Linked DNA regions of Candidatus Nitrosotalea okcheonensis. The protein of the gene in region 2 binds, or shares a complex with, the protein of the main gene of each other region. Links are inferred from orthologs where the notes say so. Each region holds a gene or a part of one and is shown on either strand. Other genes may lie near its edges.

Evidence for each region.
Region 1: the proteins of rpl12p (region 2) and BQ3481_RS01620 are in contact, whole or in part, in a crystal structure (PDB 5H7L), measured with the Pyrococcus horikoshii proteins. The link is inferred for Candidatus Nitrosotalea okcheonensis from one-to-one orthologs. Residues at the interface, in WP_010886059.1 of Pyrococcus horikoshii: Leu100, Ala101, Gly102, Leu103, Ser104, Ala105, Leu106, Phe107, Gly108; in WP_048053510.1 of Pyrococcus horikoshii: Pro161, Met164, Met165, Phe168, Ser169, Ile172, Val195, Glu196, Phe202, Leu211, Ser212, Val213, Met216, Lys222, Phe223, Asn224.
Region 3: the proteins of rpl12p (region 2) and tuf are in contact, whole or in part, in a crystal structure (PDB 3WY9), measured with the Pyrococcus horikoshii proteins. The link is inferred for Candidatus Nitrosotalea okcheonensis from one-to-one orthologs. Residues at the interface, in WP_010886059.1 of Pyrococcus horikoshii: Glu96, Glu97, Leu100, Leu103, Ser104, Ala105, Leu106, Phe107, Gly108; in WP_010885563.1 of Pyrococcus horikoshii: Lys125, Glu126, Phe129, Arg132, Thr133, Lys165, Leu166, Thr169, Lys324, Gln326, Leu359, Ala360, Ile369, Glu372, Ile384, Ile422, Ser423, Gln425.

What each region holds. Positions count from the first base shown.
Region 1 is NZ_LT841358.1:257,354-263,542, forward strand. The notes cover bases 1,033-4,024. They hold BQ3481_RS01620 (elongation factor EF-2), read left to right. Parts: upstream 1,033-1,428; coding sequence 1,429-3,621; downstream 3,622-4,024. Other genes in these bases: BQ3481_RS01615 (menaquinone biosynthesis family protein), read right to left, coding at 1,033-1,184; BQ3481_RS01625 (hypothetical protein), read left to right, coding at 3,701-4,024. Also shown: BQ3481_RS01610 (hypothetical protein), read right to left, coding at 54-332; more of BQ3481_RS01615, read right to left, coding at 363-1,032; more of BQ3481_RS01625, read left to right, coding at 4,025-4,273; BQ3481_RS11700 (hypothetical protein), read right to left, coding at 4,510-4,689; BQ3481_RS01630 (coiled-coil domain-containing protein), read left to right, coding at 4,914-5,255; BQ3481_RS01635 (hypothetical protein), read left to right, coding at 5,824-6,111. UniProt on the Methanocaldococcus jannaschii protein: Catalyzes the GTP-dependent ribosomal translocation step during translation elongation.
Region 2 is NZ_LT841358.1:1,816,886-1,822,814, reverse strand. Bases 1,637-4,368 are described here. They hold rpl12p (50S ribosomal protein P1), read right to left. Parts: upstream 3,287-4,368; coding sequence 2,987-3,286; downstream 1,637-2,986. Other genes in these bases: alaS (alanine--tRNA ligase), read left to right, coding at 3,944-4,368; BQ3481_RS10650 (hypothetical protein), read right to left, coding at 3,360-3,866; BQ3481_RS10660 (trimeric intracellular cation channel family protein), read right to left, coding at 2,287-2,916; rplJ (50S ribosomal protein L10), read left to right, coding at 1,637-2,269. In the rest of the region: BQ3481_RS10680 (50S ribosomal protein L11), read left to right, coding at 1-121; BQ3481_RS10675 (Lrp/AsnC family transcriptional regulator), read right to left, coding at 122-556; BQ3481_RS10670 (50S ribosomal protein L1), read left to right, coding at 745-1,401; more of rplJ, read left to right, coding at 1,403-1,636; more of alaS, read left to right, coding at 4,369-5,929. UniProt on the Methanocaldococcus jannaschii protein: Forms part of the ribosomal stalk, playing a central role in the interaction of the ribosome with GTP-bound translation factors.
Region 3 is NZ_LT841358.1:453,790-459,944, forward strand. What follows is about bases 1,033-3,990. They hold tuf (translation elongation factor EF-1 subunit alpha), read left to right. Parts: upstream 1,033-1,835; coding sequence 1,836-3,146; downstream 3,147-3,990. Other genes in these bases: rpsJ (30S ribosomal protein S10), read left to right, coding at 3,155-3,463; BQ3481_RS02780 (RNA polymerase Rbp10), read left to right, coding at 3,472-3,666; BQ3481_RS11945 (C2H2-type zinc finger protein), read right to left, coding at 3,663-3,863; BQ3481_RS02790 (hypothetical protein), read right to left, coding at 3,864-3,990. Outside these bases: BQ3481_RS02760 (TIGR00725 family protein), read right to left, coding at 1-82; more of BQ3481_RS02790, read right to left, coding at 3,991-4,274; BQ3481_RS11840 (hypothetical protein), read right to left, coding at 4,347-4,469; BQ3481_RS02795 (hydroxymethylglutaryl-CoA synthase family protein), read right to left, coding at 4,544-5,938; BQ3481_RS02800 (DsbA family protein), read right to left, coding at 6,041-6,155. UniProt on the Methanocaldococcus jannaschii protein: GTP hydrolase that promotes the GTP-dependent binding of aminoacyl-tRNA to the A-site of ribosomes during protein biosynthesis.

The DNA of each region.
Region 1 (6,189 bases), 1.6 Mb from region 2 along the record:
CGTAATTCTACTCTTGAATGGATGCTCTACAGTATTTGACATGTATCGCGGTTTTAAATCTCTGCAGGTTTTTGTGTAACTGGTTTTCCATCTCCTCCTTTTTTCCTGCGCTTTAAACCAATACTTATCAGCACGATGAAAAAACCTATGCCGCCAATCATTGCTGCAATGTTTTCCAGTCCTGCATTTACTATCTCCGCCTGGTTCAATGCATCTATCTCGTCTTGCGACATGCCTGTCTTGCCAGTTGGAACATTCTCATTTAGATATCCGTAAACTGAAAAGCCTGTTACAAGCATTGCAATGCCTAGTACAAAGACACGTTTGTCCACTAGAATAATCTGAGACTAGAGGTAAATAATCTAAGCTATCCGAAGCTCAAATTCTGGAACCAGACTCTTTTCTATTCCAAACTGGAACAGGTTTCTTATTGCCTGCTCTCCAAGAATACCCATCTCTATTGTTACATCATTGACGTACATTCGAACAAACTTGTCAATTGTCTCCTTTGCCTGTCCTCTCCCATATTGCATCGCGTAATCTAGTGCATCACTTGGCCTTGCCATTCCGTATATGATTGACTCGCGAAAAAATGCGTCAAACTTTCTGATGACATCAATTCCAAAATGATTGCTCATGACATTTACTCCAAGTGGAACTGGCAAGCCTCCCGTGCTGTCCCTCCACCAAGAACCTACATCCAGTAGTTTTACCAAATTCTTTTGATCATATGTGATCTGCCCTTCATGTATTACCAAGCCTGCATCCACCTTGCCGCTTGCCACTGCGTCTGGAATGTCACTGAACTTCATTTCTATATAGTCAAACTTGCCAATCATGAGCTCTAAAAGAAGGAATGCAGAGGTAAGCTTTCCAGGGATTGCTATCTTTGATCTTTGCAATTTTTCTACATCCATGTCTTGCTTTGCAACTACGATTGGACCATATCCCTTTCCAAAACTGCCCCCGCTTCGCAATATGGTATAATCATCAAGGTATGCACAAGCATGGACAGAGACTGCTGTTACATCAAGCTCATGCTTTAGGGAACGCTTGTTGAGGGTCTCAATATCTTCCACAACATGTTTTACATTGAAAAAGGGTGAGGTAACCTTACCGCTTAACATTCCATAGAACATGAACGCATCGTCTGCATCAGGTGTGTGACCTATTGTAATATCCACGATTAATGATTTTTGTGTCTATTATAAAAATCAAGTTTGTGGGATCATTTCAATTGGCATTGATCATCATCTGTTTTTGATCTAGCTCTTGTCTGCAAATTATTATGTCTGTTTGAAATAAAAACAGATGTTTGCTTGTGCAAATGCAAAAAATCATGACATGCTAGTTCTTCCATGATCCATTGATTTTTTTTATAATTCTTCTAAACGTTTAATAGCGGCTGGAAAAGGATTTAGCTAAACCATGAAATTCAAGGCAACAGATCAAATTCTAAGTATTATTGGTAACAAGAAAAATATTAGAAACTTTGGAGTCATAGCTCACGTAGACCATGGAAAGACAACCATGAGTGACAGCCTTTTAGCTTCTAGTGGAATTATCAGCCCATCTGTTGCAGGCCAGGCTTTGGCACTTGATTCAATGAAACTTGAACAAGACAGACAGATGACAATTGTCCAGGCAAACGTTACATTGCTTTACGAACAAGCAGGCCAGGAATACGTCATTAACATGATTGATACTCCTGGACACATTGACTTTACTGGCAGAGTAACTCGAAGTCTTAGGGCAATAGATGGCGCAGTAGTTGTATCTGATTCGGTAGAAGGTATCATGACACAGACTGAAACCGTGACTCGTCAGGCATTAGAAGAGAGAGTAAAACCTGTTCTTTACATTAACAAGATTGACCGTCTCATAAAGGAACTAAGACTGCCTCCGGAGAAGATGCAAGAGTGGCTGCTTGAGATCATAACCAACTTTAACAGGCTAATCGATATTTATGCAGAACCAGAGTACAAGGAAAAATGGAAGGTAAGCATACAGGATGGAAGTGTGTCATTTGGTTCTGCAAAGGACAAGTGGGGATTTAATGCAGATGTGATGAAAAAGAAAGGAATCTCATTCAAGGATATTTACGAAGCATACTCTGAAGGCGGCGATGTCAAGAAACTCGCAGAGAAAGCCCCGTTGTATGATGCAGTACTTGGAATGGTTGTAAAGCACCACCCGTCACCTGATGTTGCACAAAAATACAGAATTCCAAAAATCTGGAAGGGTGACTTGGACTCTGATATTGGGAAAGCACTCATGAACTGTGATGATAATGGTCCTGCTGTAATGATGATTGTAAACATGACTGTAGACCCCGCTGCAGGCCCTGTGGCAATTGGACGTTTATTCTCTGGCAAAATAAAAGATGGTGACCGCATACATTTGATTGACTCAAAACGAGAGGGCCGAGTCCAGTCTGTCAACTTTTTCATGGGTAACCAAAGAGAGATGGTAGGCGAACTTGCTGCAGGAAACATCCCTGCGCTTCTTGGATTGGAACATGCAAGAGCAGGTCAAACACTGTCTTCCGTGGCAGGCATTCCTGCATTTGAGGGAATTCATTATGTATCAGAACCTGTGGTGCAAATTGCAGTAGAGCCAAAACATCCTAAAGATTTACCAAAATTAGTTGAGGCATTAAATCGTATTACAATTGAAGACCCTAACTTGGTTGTAAAAATAAATGAGGAATCCGGTGAAACTGTAATTGCGGGCATGGGTGTGTTGCACCTTGAAATTGCCACTGCACTTATTGCTGATGCCAAGGTAGAGATTGTAACATCTCAGCCATTGATAAATTATCGTGAAACAATTCGAAGCAGTGCGGGACCAATCATGTCCAAGTCACCTAACAGACATAACAAAATATTCATGAAGGTTGAACCACTGGATGAAAAAATTGCTGAAATGATACGAAATGGAACACTAAATGAGTACAAGGACAAGAAAGAAGTTGCTACGATACTAAAGGCGGCGGGCTGGGACGGCGATGAGGCAAAACGTGTCATGAGATTTGATATCAGAGGTAATGTCATGGTCGACGGAACCAAGGGTGTCCAGTTTGTGGGAGAATCAACTGACTCTATCTTGTCAGGCTTTGAAGACTCTGTAAAAGAGGGCCCACTTGCAAGAGAGCAGGTGAGAGGTTGCAAGTTTACATTCCATCATTTTGTTCCACACGAAGATCCAGCTCACAGGGGCTTGTCACAATTGGGACCAGCCTCTCGAAGGGCATGTACAGGTGTCATGCTTTTGTCACAACCGGTATTGCTAGAACCAATGCTTGGAATTGAAGTACGTGTACCGCAGGAAATGATTGGCAACGTTGCAGGTGTAATATCTGGTAAGAGAGGCAAGGTACTAAACATGGAACAAAAAGGTGTCATACATATCATATCTGGTGAGCTTCCGGCATCTGAGACATTTGACTTGTCTGAGATAATGAGAGGACAGACTGCAGGACGCGCCATGTGGAATACACACTTTAAGGCATGGACTCCAGTTCCAAACTCAATCCTAACCAAAGTAATTGCTGACATTAGAAAGAGAAAGGGACTTGCACCCGAAGTGCCAACTCCAGACGAATACGTCGACAGCGAGTAAAAATGGTTTACCCCCAAATTACGCTTGGGGACATGCTATTGTCGTAATCTTTTAGATTGGGAATTACTAGGTTTATTCGATGAGAAAATTTTCAGAACCTGAAGCATCATTTCATTTTGATAATATTCCGGCAGTTCTAAACGGAAAAACTAGCAACATGATCAATTTTTGGAAATGGGCTTATTCTGATCTTTCTCAGAACGTTACAAGAGGTATGTTAGGTCAATACATTGTAGCGTGGTCGCTTGGAGTTGACGACATACCTGATGATCGATGGGCTTCTTTTGATCTGAGCATAAATGATAAAAGAATAGAAGTAAAAACCACATCATATCTTCAAGCATGGAAACGAAAAAAGATCAATCCACAGTTTACTATTCATAAAACGCATAGTTATTCGAGAGAATCAGGCTACTCCAAAGAATCTGACTTTCAGGCAGATGTCTATGTTCTATGTTATTTTTTTGAAAGGGACGAAAAAATAGCAGATACGACAAATCTTAACCAATGGAAATTTTGGGTATTATCAAGAAACACAATTGAAGAATTATTCCGAAATAGAAGAGCCATAACAACGTCAAGATTGGAAAAAGAATTCAATTCTGTCGTAGCAGACGATCTGAAAAAAACAATTCTTTCATGTGAAAATTGACTCTAAAAGGTAAGAAAAACCGCTATAACGTCAAACTCCTTCGAGGGATGGCGTATCAATTAATCTAAGAGACAATAGAATCATTCTCAAAAATGGGCAACATGAATCACTGCGACCAAAAATTGAAACAAAATATCTGGGGCATTTTCGGACTGATTTGTGAATAATCTCTAATTGGTCTAGCCGTGCAATTGTTGTGTTATCTCTATTCTACGTAGTATCTTTGAGTAAAGATATCATGTTATTGCAGAACATATGTCTGAAAGTACATGTGAATTGTATTGTCCCATCTGTGTTCTAATACTGGTACGAGGAATGACTTTGCAAATTACATTTGGCATGATATAATCTGCCATTGCGTAGATTCCAATTAAGAGGCATCCGATCAAAATTATAAGTCCAAACGGTATCTGCATTAAATTATTCTACCTAGTGTTGTCATATAAGAGTCATTTTATATTTTCTTAAATATGTCCAGTTTTCACAATATCGCTTTGTATAAATTCACAAGTTTTGTCTTGTGTACTGGATGTGACTAAAATGTACATGCGATCATCGAACATCATATCTTTTTCACTGGCAATATTCAACTTTCATCATTGATGGTATGATTTAACTAGGAACCAGCATATCACAAATTATGGGGCAGAAATCATCCGGAATAGAAAGATTTCTTGCTCCATCTATAAACAAGATAGAAGAAGAATTAAAGTCAATTCATGCTGAGATTAATACTGTAAAAACAAGAATTGATGAGACTGATAATAAACTGGAAAAATTAGAAGAAGAACGTAAACGCCTCGCAACTAGAATGGACAAGACAGACGATGGAATGACAACTGAATCCAAAGTCTTGTTTGACAGTGTAAATGAGATGGGCAAACAAAACAGGGACGAAATTGACATCCTAAAACGCGCCATTGATATTGCACAAAGAAGACTAGTCGTTCTTGAGGCTAACATGAAAGAACTTGGCAAGTGATTTGTTTTTATCTAGTTCTCACTATGGAATGTCTAGAAAATATGATATCATTGTACTCTACTTTATCGATAATTCATCCATGAATGGAAATGTGAGGTATGGCTGACATCGCCTCAAAATGTTTAATATATCAGTCCTAATCCTGTAGGCTCTGATCTTTCACACCTTGACAGTTTTATCTATGTCCAGTCTTGCCGATTGAATCCTGTCATGGATACGTTGTCATGTATCGTAAAACTTAGAATCAAGTAAAACAATGTTCTGGCATGGATGTAAAACAAAAAAGTCTCAAATGCAAAGAATGCGGAATGCAATTTGATGACCCTGTACGGTTAGAGAGACACTTTCATGCAGCACATCCAAGCAAACATGATGGTTTCAGGCAGAAAATGTACTGGGAATAGATATACGTCAACTCTTTTAACAAAAGGAATAACTGATGCCAAGATTGCTAACATCCAGTCATAACCATATGCGACAGTGATGCTAAATGATTCTTAAAAATGACCATCTTGACGTTTAAAAATTAGAATTCAATTTAAATAATGGATTTTTTCCATGATAATCATTGGACAAAGAGACGACAATTCTAAAAATCGACGAAATAATAAAAACACTATCTGAATCAAAAAAACCATTGACGATTTTAACACCTGATGAGGTGAAATCTATTCAAGATGTAGACAAGGAAGATCACTCCAAGCTTGCAGATAGGCTAGAAGATTTGGTTGTCTTGCTAAGAGATGATCCTGATAATAAGAGAAAGATACGGGATACGCGCCAGATAGCTTTTGATGAATTTGGCCACGTAGGTCCTGTATGGGATGTCTTAAAATCGGTAGAAGCCTTATTCTAGAATCATATTCACAAAATCTACCAATAACTGAAACCTAATTCTAGACAGTATGTTGTGGTATTGCTGGGTAATTGTCAC
Region 2 (5,929 bases):
ATCAGCATCAAAAGAAATAATCGGAACATGTCTTGCACTAGGAATCAAGATAAGCGGCAAGAATCCAAAAGAAGCAACAGCCGATCTAGAATCGGGCAAATGGGACGACAAATTCAAGTAATTATCCAGTCATGGAATAGATTGGATCTTTATCGGTCTTCTGTAACTCAACAAAAGTTTCCGTATTTTGTATTCCGTCAATTTTTCCTATCTTTTCTATAGCCACAGTATGTAATTCCTCAAGGTTCCGCGCTCTCAGAGTCAACAATATATCAAATCTTCCAGTTACTTCAGATATTACAACTATTTCAGGAGTTTTCAACAATGCCTTGTGAATCTGATCTTTCAACTTTGGATCCCGGTTAATACCCATAGTTGCCCTCACTCCAATGCCTATCAGAGACTCGTCAACTACAATTGTGAATTTCTTGATTAGTTTTTTCTTGACAAGTCGTTTTACTCTGCTATAGAGAACTGACGTGTTGACACCGAGTTTTTTTGAAAGATTTGGAACTGACGTGTTACCATCTCTGCTAAGCTCGGTAATTATTTTCATATCTAATTCATCGAATTTGTGCAACTTTGCGACTTGTTTTTATTACTATTTAATAAATGTAAGTTACTTTTCCAAAAGTATTCTTATTTCAAGGCTAGCATCACCATAAGAAATTTTCCTAGTCGTGTAATTCTCGAGGGATTTTGTCGCTAAAGGATTTTAAATAGGCAAATCAGAATGCTTTCGTAATGATTACCGAGTCCCAGATAGCTCAAATGATAACCGATGCCAAAAAGAGCACAAAGGAGAGAAAATTCAAGCAGGCAGTAGAGCTAATCATGGTTTTCAGAGATATTGATGTAAAGAAAGGATTTGCGATAAATGAGACAGTTCAGTTACCAAAAAAAATGAACCAGTCATCTTCAATATGCGTTATTGCGTCAGGAGATCTTGGTGTAAAAGCAAAGAGTGCCAATGCAGACTTGGTAGTAGACAGTACACAAGTATCACAGATGGGATCAAACAAAAGAGAGTCTCGTAAACTAATCAATGGTTATGACTTTTTCCTTGCAGACACTTCAGTAATGGCAAACGTTGGTAAGACTCTGGGTCAATTCATGGGTCCTAGAGGAAAGATGCCAACACCACTTCCGTTCAATGCTCCAATAGAGTCGATATTGGAAAGATTTAGATCTTCAATAAGAGTTAGACTGAAAAATTCTCTTTCTTTGGCATGCAAGATAGGCGATGAGACAATGTCTGATGAAGATCTAGTTGCAAATGCTAACGCAGTAATTGGTACAATCGAAAAGAAATTACCTAGTGGTGATAAGAACATCAAGAAAATAATGATCAAGACCAGCATGGGAAAGATCATCAAACCAATCCAACCAGGAACGAAGTAACATGCACCAGAATAGAACAAAATATCCTCAAAAGAAAGCTCAGATGTATCAACAGTTACAAGAACTACCAAGCAAGTACAAAGTCATAGCACTTGTAAGGATGGAAAAGGTAAGATCTTCGCAATTATTGCCGTTAAGAAAAAAATTCAAAGGTGAAGTAGAAATTGTAAGTATCAAAGACAAGGTTGCACAGAAATCACTTTCTACACTAAAGATTCCTGGAATTGAAAAACTTGCGGCAAATCTAGTGGGACAATGTGTATTGATGTTTACAAACATGAGCCCAATCAAACTGAACATTTTACTTGGTAAAAATAAAATAATGATGGCAGCAAGAGGAGGAGACAAGGCAAGCATAGATGTAGTCATCAAAGCTGGCAACACTGGAATTACCCCAGGACCAATTCTTACTGATTTTAAAGAAGCGGGAGTATCAACCAAGATTGATCAAGGAACTGTTTGGATAACAAAAGACTCTATAGCAGCAAAGAAAGGCGATACCATATCCGGAAAATTAGCTACCCTGCTGAGCAAACTAGATGTCAAGGCGGTAGAGGCAGGCATAGTACTAAACTCGGCTTTGGAAGACAAGGTAATTTACAATCAAGAAGAATTGACAGTAGATGTAGAACAATACAGGGCTGCATTTGCCAAGGCACACCAAGAAGCATTATCACTATCCATAGCGATAGGATACGTAACTAAAGAAAACGTCAACATGATACTTGCAAAGGCTGCTCAACAGGCAAGATCACTTGCGATAGAAGCAGGCTTCCTTACTGATGATACCAAGGATGCAACAATACAAAGAGCACATGGACAGGCAAAATCATTATCAGGCAAACTAAAGGGTTACAGTCCTCAATAAATTAGCAAGATAATATTTTAGCGTACTTTGGGCAGATTCCAGTTGTATTTCATGGCAACCAATCGCAGTATTGTTGTAACTAGTATTGAGCCGACTGTTGCCACTTCTATTTGAAGTTGGACTATTAGAAGAATGTAAAAAACAACAACGCCTAGAAAACTTGCTGATGCATACAGTTCTTTGACAAAAACCATAGGTACTTCATTTACAAACATATCCCTCAAGATTCCCCCACCTACTGCAGTTATCATTCCAGCCATGGCCATCGCTAGAAAATTCATCCCAAACAATTGATATGCCAGAGTTGCCCCGATGGCAGTAAAGACACCCAATCCGAGAGCATCGAATTTTAAAAACAAATTCCAGTGTTTTTGCATTCTAGGATAAAGAAAGAATATGACAATGCCAGTAACAGTAGTAATTATCACATAATTTGGATCAGATATAGAATGGGGTGGAAAATGTCCAAGTATTATGTCCCTCATAGTACCTCCAGCTACACCAGTGATAGTTGCAAGAATTATAATTCCTACAATGTCTGCTTTGTGTTCAATTGCCTTGAATGCCCCAGTAACTGCAAAAGCCATCGTTCCAAACAAATCCAATATCAACACAATAGTTTGAATTGGAGATGATAGTTCAGTCAAATAACAAAGTAACCAGAACTATAGTAAATAACGTTTAAGAGATTACAAAAAAGGGAATAGATTTACAGTTTTAACCAAATAGTGCAGAAAGACCTTCCATTGCCTGTTCTTCTGTCTTTGCAGATGGCAGATCAGCCTCTTTCTTTGCTTCCGATGCGCCTCCACCTGATGGTGCTGCAGGTGCAGCAACTGCTACTGGGGCAGCCTTTATTGCTTCCTCAATGTTTACATCTGCGAGTGCAGCAACAAGTGCCTTTACTTGTGCCTCATTAACTTCAGCACCTGAAGCCTTGACAACATTAGCAATATTTGCTTCGTTGATTTCCTTCTTTTGTTTGTGCAAAAGCAACGCAGCGTATACGTATTCCATTGTAAACAAATTTTGCAAGAGGCATAATATAAAACTATGGAGGCATGTAAAAAATAAATCTAAAATGATTTCTCTAGTTTAAGATTTTAAGACCTCGACAAATAGAATACATGTATTTCTTCAAGTCCTTGTCATAAAGTGTATCCATTCTTTGTTTTAAGATTCGCTTTGCTTGCTCCTTTTCTACACCATCTGGCAGAGAGAGTACGTTGTTAATCAATTCAGGTATAGATTCTCTAACCCAGCCAGAAATAATATTGTGAATGTTTTTGTGTATTTTTTCAACATGATCAGTGGTGATATCAAAAACTCCAGTAAAATTATTGTGTTCTACCCTGTAGATCAAAGCAAATATGCATTCTTTTGGATCGGGATTCTTCAAAAGTTCTAACGATTGAGGTCCAGCTTTTCCTTGAGATACTTTATTCTTCAGCCCTACAGGATTTATTATCATACCATTAACTCCAATGTTGGAATTCTCTACTCCAGTTACAATTCCTATAACAATATCCCTATGTTCGCCATTTGGCTGTGATGCAAATACATGGTCTCCTTCCTTCCAACCTTTTTTTGTAAACATGAGAAACTTTCCTAGTAAATCATATTTAATGTGTTGCTTCAGAATGCTTAATATCAGTCAGAAGGAAAAATTGTGAAATGGACAAGGACCAGATCCTTTCAAAGTTTTCTACTGATCCAGACAGATACTACAAGGTCGCATTATTTGAAAATGAAGGATTTAGGAGGAAATCATGTATCAAGTGTCGCAGGTTTTTCTGGACTTTGGATGACAATATTAGCATGTGTCCTGATCATATAGAAAACAGTTATTCGTTTATTGGAGACCCTCCTACAAACAAGAGATTTGATTATACGCAAGCATGGAAGGAAGTAGAATCGTTTTTTGTACAAAATAATCACAAATCAGTTGGGAGATATCCAGTAGTTTGCAGATGGCGGGATGATCTTTATTTTACAATTGCATCCATTGTGGACTTTCAAAGAGTAATGGGTTCCAAAGTTGTCTTTGAATTTCCTGCCAACCCACTGATTGTTCCACAAACTTGTCTTAGATTCAAAGACATTGAAAATGTAGGAGTAACCGGTAGACATTTTTCCAGTTTTTGTATGATAGGACAACATAGCATACCAAACTCACAAGGATATTGGAAGGATAAATGCGTGGAGCTTGATTTCAAATTACTTACAGAAAGATTTGGAATCAACAAAAAGGAGATAGTGTTTGTAGAAGATGTGTGGGCCGGTGGAGGATCCTTTGGATCATCACTTGAGTACTTTGTAAGAGGATTAGAACTTGGCAATGCAGTATTCACGGAATTTCAAGGCGATCTGACCAATTATTCCGTATTGGATCAAAAGATCATAGACATGGGTGCCGGTCTTGAGAGGTTTGCATGGATTACAATGGGAACCCCTACTGCTTATGATTGCTGTTTTGGACCCATAACAAAACATATGATAACCAAGATAGGTATCGACATAGATTCTGGCACAATATCCAAATATTTCATGTCAGTGGCAAAGGCCCTCTCAGAATCAAACGATATTGCCATAGTCAGAAAGATGGCTGCAAAAATTGCAGGGTTGGATGAAACAAAACAAGATAAAATAATTTCTCCACTTGAAGGGATCTACATGATAGCAGATCACTTGAGAACGCTGGTCTTTGCAATTTCTGATGGTGCATTACCAAGCAATGTGGGAGGTGGCTACAACTTGAGGATGATTCTCAGAAGGACGTTGGCAACTATTGATAGATTTGGCTGGAATTTTGACCTTAACAATCTAATTGATCTTCACATAGATTATCTAAAATCTACATATCCAGAACTTGAACAAACTCGTAATGATGTAAAAACAATAATCGAGATAGAGAAGAATCGTTACAACGAGTCAAAAGTCAGAATGAAAAACATGGCAACTACATTCAAGACACAAAACAAGAAATTATCAGTGGATGATCTCATCCGCCTGTATGAATCAGATGGTATAACTCCAGACTTTCTCAAAGAATCTCATATAATACAGGAAATTCCCTCTACATTTTACGAAAGACTATCAGATTTGCACCAGTCAGAGAAGACAGAGAAGAAAGAAGAACTAGACCTGGAGGGAATACCTGATACAGATTTACTATATTACAAAGATGATCCACACGAGTTCAAGGCCAAAGTACTCAAAATAATAAAAAACAAATTTGTCATACTTGACAAGACATCATTTTATGCAAGAGGTGGAGGTCAAGAGCCAGATCATGGAAAAATCGAAGAGTTTGATGTGATAGATGTAAGCAAGCATGGAAATGTTGTATTACATGAGGTCAGAGAAGGAGAGGTACCAAAAGAAGGTATAGTTGCAAGTTGTAAAATCGATTCAGCTAGAAGATATGGAATAACACGAAATCACACAAGTACTCACGTACTAAATGCGTCTGCAAGAAATATTCTGGGCTCTTGGATCTGGCAGCATTCTGCTTTCAAGGATGTGGAATATGCAAGACTTGACATCACCCATCATTCAAACCTCACAGAAGACGAGATAATGAAAATAGAGGATCTTGCAAACACTACCATAAGAAAAAACATTCCAGTTTTGATCAACCAGTTTGAGAGAGGCGAGGCA
Region 3 (6,155 bases), 1.4 Mb from region 2 along the record:
TCTCATATGCAATTTTTTCAGTCTTAGGGGTAATTCCGTTCTGATTATGACCTATGATCAAAATTTGTATTTTCTTTGTCATTGAAATACCATAAAAAAACAGATAATAAAAATTGTATTTTATAAAAATGAAAAGAGAACTGGAGAGAAAATACCTAGGATGATGTACTAGTCTCTGTCTTTGGTGTCTCAGTTGTTGAAATCGTGCTTTCTGTTGGTTTTATTGTAGCAACAGTTTCAGTTTTCTTTTTTCGTGGTGCACGTGGTTTCTTTACCTTGACTTCTGTAGATGGTTTTATAGTTTTTTCAGTAGATGGTACGGTCTGTGGCTTTGATTGCTGTTTTTGTTGTGGGTGTTGTCCCTGCTGTGGTTTCTGACCTGATCTTTGTCCTTGAGGTCTCTGACCATGTTGTGGAGGTCTCTGACCTTGAGGTCTTTGTTGTCCCTGTTGTGGTCTGTTACCCTGTTGTGGTCTGTTACCCTGTTGTGGTCTGTTACCCTGTTGTGGTCTGTTACCCTGTTGTGGTCTGTTACCCTGTTTATTTCCAGAATTTTGCTTTTGTCCATGTTTTGTATTCTGTAACGATCCTGGAATTGGTCTCATCCTACTCCACAAGACACTCATTCTTGCCTTGTAGCCCACCCCGTATTCCAATTCGTCTGGAACTAAAGTTGCAGGATGAACAAACCCTTGACTTCTAATTGCAACAGCTCGTCTCATCGCTACATTTCTAACATAATCCCAGTCTTCAGTTCCGAATCCATCTATAGGACCTGTCAAAATTCCATTATGCATTGAAAATACAAGTGCTGATACTATTGGAATGGCATAGTTGATGCTTGCGGGAGAATTGATTTTCACTGGCATCAATGGCATGTGATGACTACCTCGGGTATTTCCTGCTACTAGATGAGGATTGTTAAATGCAGATCCTGCCTCTTCTGTTGCCGGAAAATCTTTCTGGGTTCGCACTATGCAAATTGGATCGTCTTTTCCAACATAGGTTCCCGCAATATTATGCAGCCTATCAGTAGATGCTGCCAATATTGGTTGATTATCCTTGGTAGTTACAGTGGATATGACATATCTTCCTGGATACATTAGAGCTGCTTCCAATGTGGGTTTGTCTTGCCACATTTCCAATGTAGCTACTTTACCCTTTTCTACATCCATTACTGAAATTCTAACACCTCTTGCCAAATTCTGGTTTACAATCAAACCCGTATTGGATAGGGCATCAACAAACATTCTGTAGAATGGATAGTTGAATGCTCCGGGTTCCGTTTTATCTGCTGCATAAATCGTAAATGCTTCATTAGGTCTTTCATCAAATGTCATCTCTGCAACGCCTGGCCCCATGCCTTTTACATTTCCAGAAAATGAATCCTTCAGCAAGTCTTGGCCTGCGCCGTAAAGTCCTTCACTTTTTGCTACGCGAGTTGCAGCCTCAAATGCGCGCCATGCTAGTCCATGGACTTGAGAATTATTAACGCCTTTAGTGTGAGTCATAACAATATGTATGTCATCTCCACAATACCCAATGTAGGAATCAATCAAGAGTCCTTTACCGTCTTTTCTTACTTGTGGCTTTACAAGATTTTTTACAGCGTTTAGTAGACCATCGCTTGGTCTTGTATGTCCGCCGATTCCGCCAACATCAGCTTTGATTACTGTTACTGTGATTTTCATTATTCATTGTGATGAAATAGTTCGATTTATACCATGTGAAAAAATTTGATCATGATGATCGAGTCAGAAAATAATTCAATTTTTGACCGGAAAAAAATCAAAAAATGAAAATGCTAATAAAGCCCTTCTCAAGTAACATCCAACATGAGCACTGCAGCATCAAGAAAACCTCACTTGAACATGATTGTCGTAGGACATATTGATAACGGAAAATCTACAACCATGGGTCACTTTTTAATGGAACTAGGATTAGTAGATGAAAGAACAATTGCAGCACATGCAGCCGAATCCGAGAAGACCGGAAAAGGTGACACTTTCAAATATGCATGGGTCATGGACAATATCAAAGATGAAAGAGAAAGAGGTATCACTATAGATTTAGCATTTCAGAAATTTGAATCGCCAAAGTACTTCTTTACATTAATTGACGCACCAGGTCATAGAGACTTTATCAAAAACATGATTACAGGAGCCTCAGAGGCAGACTGTGCAGTTCTAGTCTTATCTGCCAAAGAAGGTGAAACCGATACTGCAACCGCACCAGGTGGACAAGCAAGAGAACATGCTTTCTTACTTAGAACATTAGGTGTAGGACAATTAGTAGTAGCAATTAACAAAATGGATGACAGTAATTTCTCAGAAGCTGCATACAAAGTAGCCAAGGAAAAGGCAGAGAAATTATTAAAGTCAGTAGGTTACAAACTCGACAAGGTCGCAATCATCCCTGTGTCAGGTTGGAAAGGAGACAACTTGGTCAAGAAATCAGCAAATATGCCATGGTGGACAGGCAAAACACTATTTGAAGCATTTGACGACTTTACAATGCCTGACAAACCCACAGGTAAACCACTTAGAATTCCAATACAAGACGTATATACAATCACAGGTGTTGGTACCGTCCCAGTAGGACGTGTTGAAACAGGTGTTGCAAAACCTGGTCAGAAGATCATCGTCATGCCATCAGGTGCGGTGGGCGAAATCAAATCTATTGAAACACATCATACAGAAATGCCATCTGCAGAACCAGGTGATAACATTGGATTCAATTTGAGAGGTATTGAAAAGAAAGACATCCACCGAGGAGACGTCATCGGAACATCTGACAATCCACCAAACGTAGCAAAAGAATTCAGAGCACAAATCATAGTTATTCATCATCCAACAGCAATTGCACCCGGATATACACCAGTAATGCATGCACATACTGCTCAGGTTGCAGCAACAATAGTCGCTTTTGAAGCAAAAATAAATCCACAATCTGGTGCGATTGAGGAAGAGAATCCCAAATTCTTGAAAGCCGGAGATTCAGCAATTGTCAGAATAAAACCAGTTAGACCGTTGTGTATTGAGACATTCGGAGAATTTCCAGAAATGGGAAGATTTGCTCTCAGAGACATGGGTGCAACAATTGCAGCAGGAATTGTTAAAGAGATAACTGAGAAATACACCAAATAGGGACTTGAATGACCCAGACAGCCCGAATCAAATTGACAAGTACTAGTCTTTTAAGGCTAGATGGGGTATGTACTGAAATCAAAGGTATAGGTGAAAAGACAGGTGTCAAAGTAAAAGGTCCGACACCATTGCCAGTAAAAACATTAAACGTTGTTACACGAAAATCGCCATGTGGTCAAGGCACAAACACATATGAAAAATGGGAAATGCGAATACACAGACGAGTCATAGACCTTGGTGCAGACGACAGAGCAATAAGACAACTCATGAGAATTAAAATTCCAAACGATGTATATATCGAACTTACTTTGAAATAGTGATAAAAATGTCTGAACCAATTCAAGAAATACCTGCAGAAGAAAAACCTACTAGCTTTAGTGTTTTTTACTCATGCATGCGTTGTGGAACTCAAGTATCACAATCCGAACTTACAAGATTACCAGAAATAAAATGTATTTGTGGTTTTAGAGTATTTACAAAGGTCAGACCACCAGTAGTAAAAACAATCAAGGCATTCTAGACATCTCTAGTCCCATTATAGCTGTGGGCGCGTTGCATGTGTGTTCTCATCTCTTCCATGCTTGAAAAAAACTTGTTACATTCTTTACAATCGTAATGCTTGTCACAATGATGCAACTGCTGGTGTAACATCAAGTATTCCTGCTGTCTAAATTTTGTACCGCATAAATCACACTTGAATTTTTTAAAAATATTCATCTAGCCCAACTTTGCCTTGTGAGAGTCCCAACATTCCCGACACAGTTGTCCGTCAAGCACCCATTTTTTTTTGGGTGTGTACCTTATCATGCCAAGTTTTTTTCCACATGTTTGGCAATTTGACCTCTGACTCTTGTAGGTAAGATCTTTTTTATCAAAACAAGGCTTGCATAATAACCCCGTCATGTCCCACTGGTATCGTGGCTCCCACAAATCAGGAACGTCTTTTTCTATTCCACATATGACACATTTCTGTCTCAGGCTCTGTTCGTAGAACTTTTTCATCTGGGAAACATAGCAATCTCCACACAGTGAGCCCTCTATCTTCCACTCACTCTTTGGCTTATTCTTGTGGGCAGACTCTTTCTTACAAATGGTGCAGATGATGGGTTTTCGTGAAAACAAGTTCATGGTATTGAATATCACTAAATACATTAAATAGTTATCATAAAGGAAAGGAATTGAGAACGCTAGTTCTCGGATTTATTGTTCCAATGCTTCTTCTAGAAGCTGGCCTGCGTTTAACATTCCCTTTTGCTTTGCAATCTGTTCAATTTTTGCATATTGTTCAGATGTAAAACAAACTGGCATTGAACGGTCTTTCATGAATATCCACAGTCTTTGTGATTTTATATCCTTTTTGTTGATTTGCTTTGATCGTCAAGATCGATTTGTGTAACCTATTCGTTAAACACGTACTTGCGCTGACCACGTAATTCTGGACTACTCCCTACTCCCACCAACACAAATTCTTTTTTCCCATCCAAAATGTTTTGGGTTGGACTCAGCTTGCTTTCATGAATCTGTTCATATTCTTCAAGAGATATTTTTCTCCTATCTCCTATTTCTGCTTCTAGATTCATGTTTTTGACAATTTCCTTATATCTATCCATTATAACTCCGCTGAAGACCATTGCACTACTACCGCTTCCGTACGAGCCAAATCCAAATCTCTTTCCCTCAAGATCGGTGCCCTTTTGGAATTCAAATTCCAGACAACTTCTAAAGCCCATGTATAATGAGGCAGTGTAAAGATTTCCTACCATGCTTGATGCAATAAGTGAACTTGCAAGTTTGGAATCATATGCTTCTTGGAATTCCTCAGTCATTGTAAATCGTTTCGTAAATTCGTGGTCTTTTTGCATGAATTCCTCGTCTGCAAGTATTGATTCTATTGTTCCACGTGGATCCTTTGGAATTGGTTCCTGCATTCCCATTTTTTCTACAATCCCTTTCCAGCGCGGTAAGCTTCTCCATTCATGTCTTAGCAAGTATGTCAAAGCTTTCTTACCCATGTTGCTGTATGGAAGATGCATGTTTACAAAATCAATATAATCGAGAATTGTTTCTCCATCCTTTAATTTTATTATTCCAGTAGATAGCGCTTTTTCTTTGTATGCCATTAATGCCTTTTTCACCTGTATCATGTAAAGCAAGTTGGAATATTGACCGTTTACAATTGGTGTCTCTTTTCCAAATGGCCTGTAGAAATCATATTCATTTTTAATAGAAGTTGATGTAACCTTTGGATCAAAAGTCATCAGTCTAGGATTATCATTTAGAAGCATGGCAACAGCACCTGCACCCTGGGTATATTCTCCGCTTGAACCAAGATCATATTTTGCAATATCTGATACTACAACGATGGCAGACTTGCCCTCTGCTTCTCCAGCTCTTACCCAATTGGCATTGTCGTACAAAGCATAAGAACCGCTAACACATGCAAACTTGCATTCAATTCCACCGCAATGCCCAAATGAATCATTACCATATACCTGCTCCAGCATGCCAATTACGTATGAGTTCATCGCTTTTGATTCATCAAGTGCAGATTCTGTTGCAACATAGAGTCTACCAACGTCTTTTGGTGAAATTTTGTTTCTTTCCATTATTCTCATGCAGGCATTTGCAGCCATGCATGCTGGATCTTGATTAGTATCTACGATAGCCATTTTTGATACACCAAGACCTCTTTGTAGCTTGTCGGGGTCCATACCACGAGCTTTTGCAAAGTCTCTTGCGTCTACAAACAATCTTGGAATGTAGATGGCAATGTCATCTATGCCTGCGGCCAATAGCTTCAGCTTTCTAATTGCAGATATAAGGATTATGAGAATCTACTTTGATCTCAAAGAGTAATAATTTTTATCATATTATTACAAAATATGTGAAATCTCTTACGATTTTAGCTTGGATTTGAATAATTCATCAAACACGTTAAAGGGCTGGGCTCCAACAATTTTTGTCACAGTCTTGTCTGGCGCTATGATGAAAAAGTCAGGGGTTCCAGTC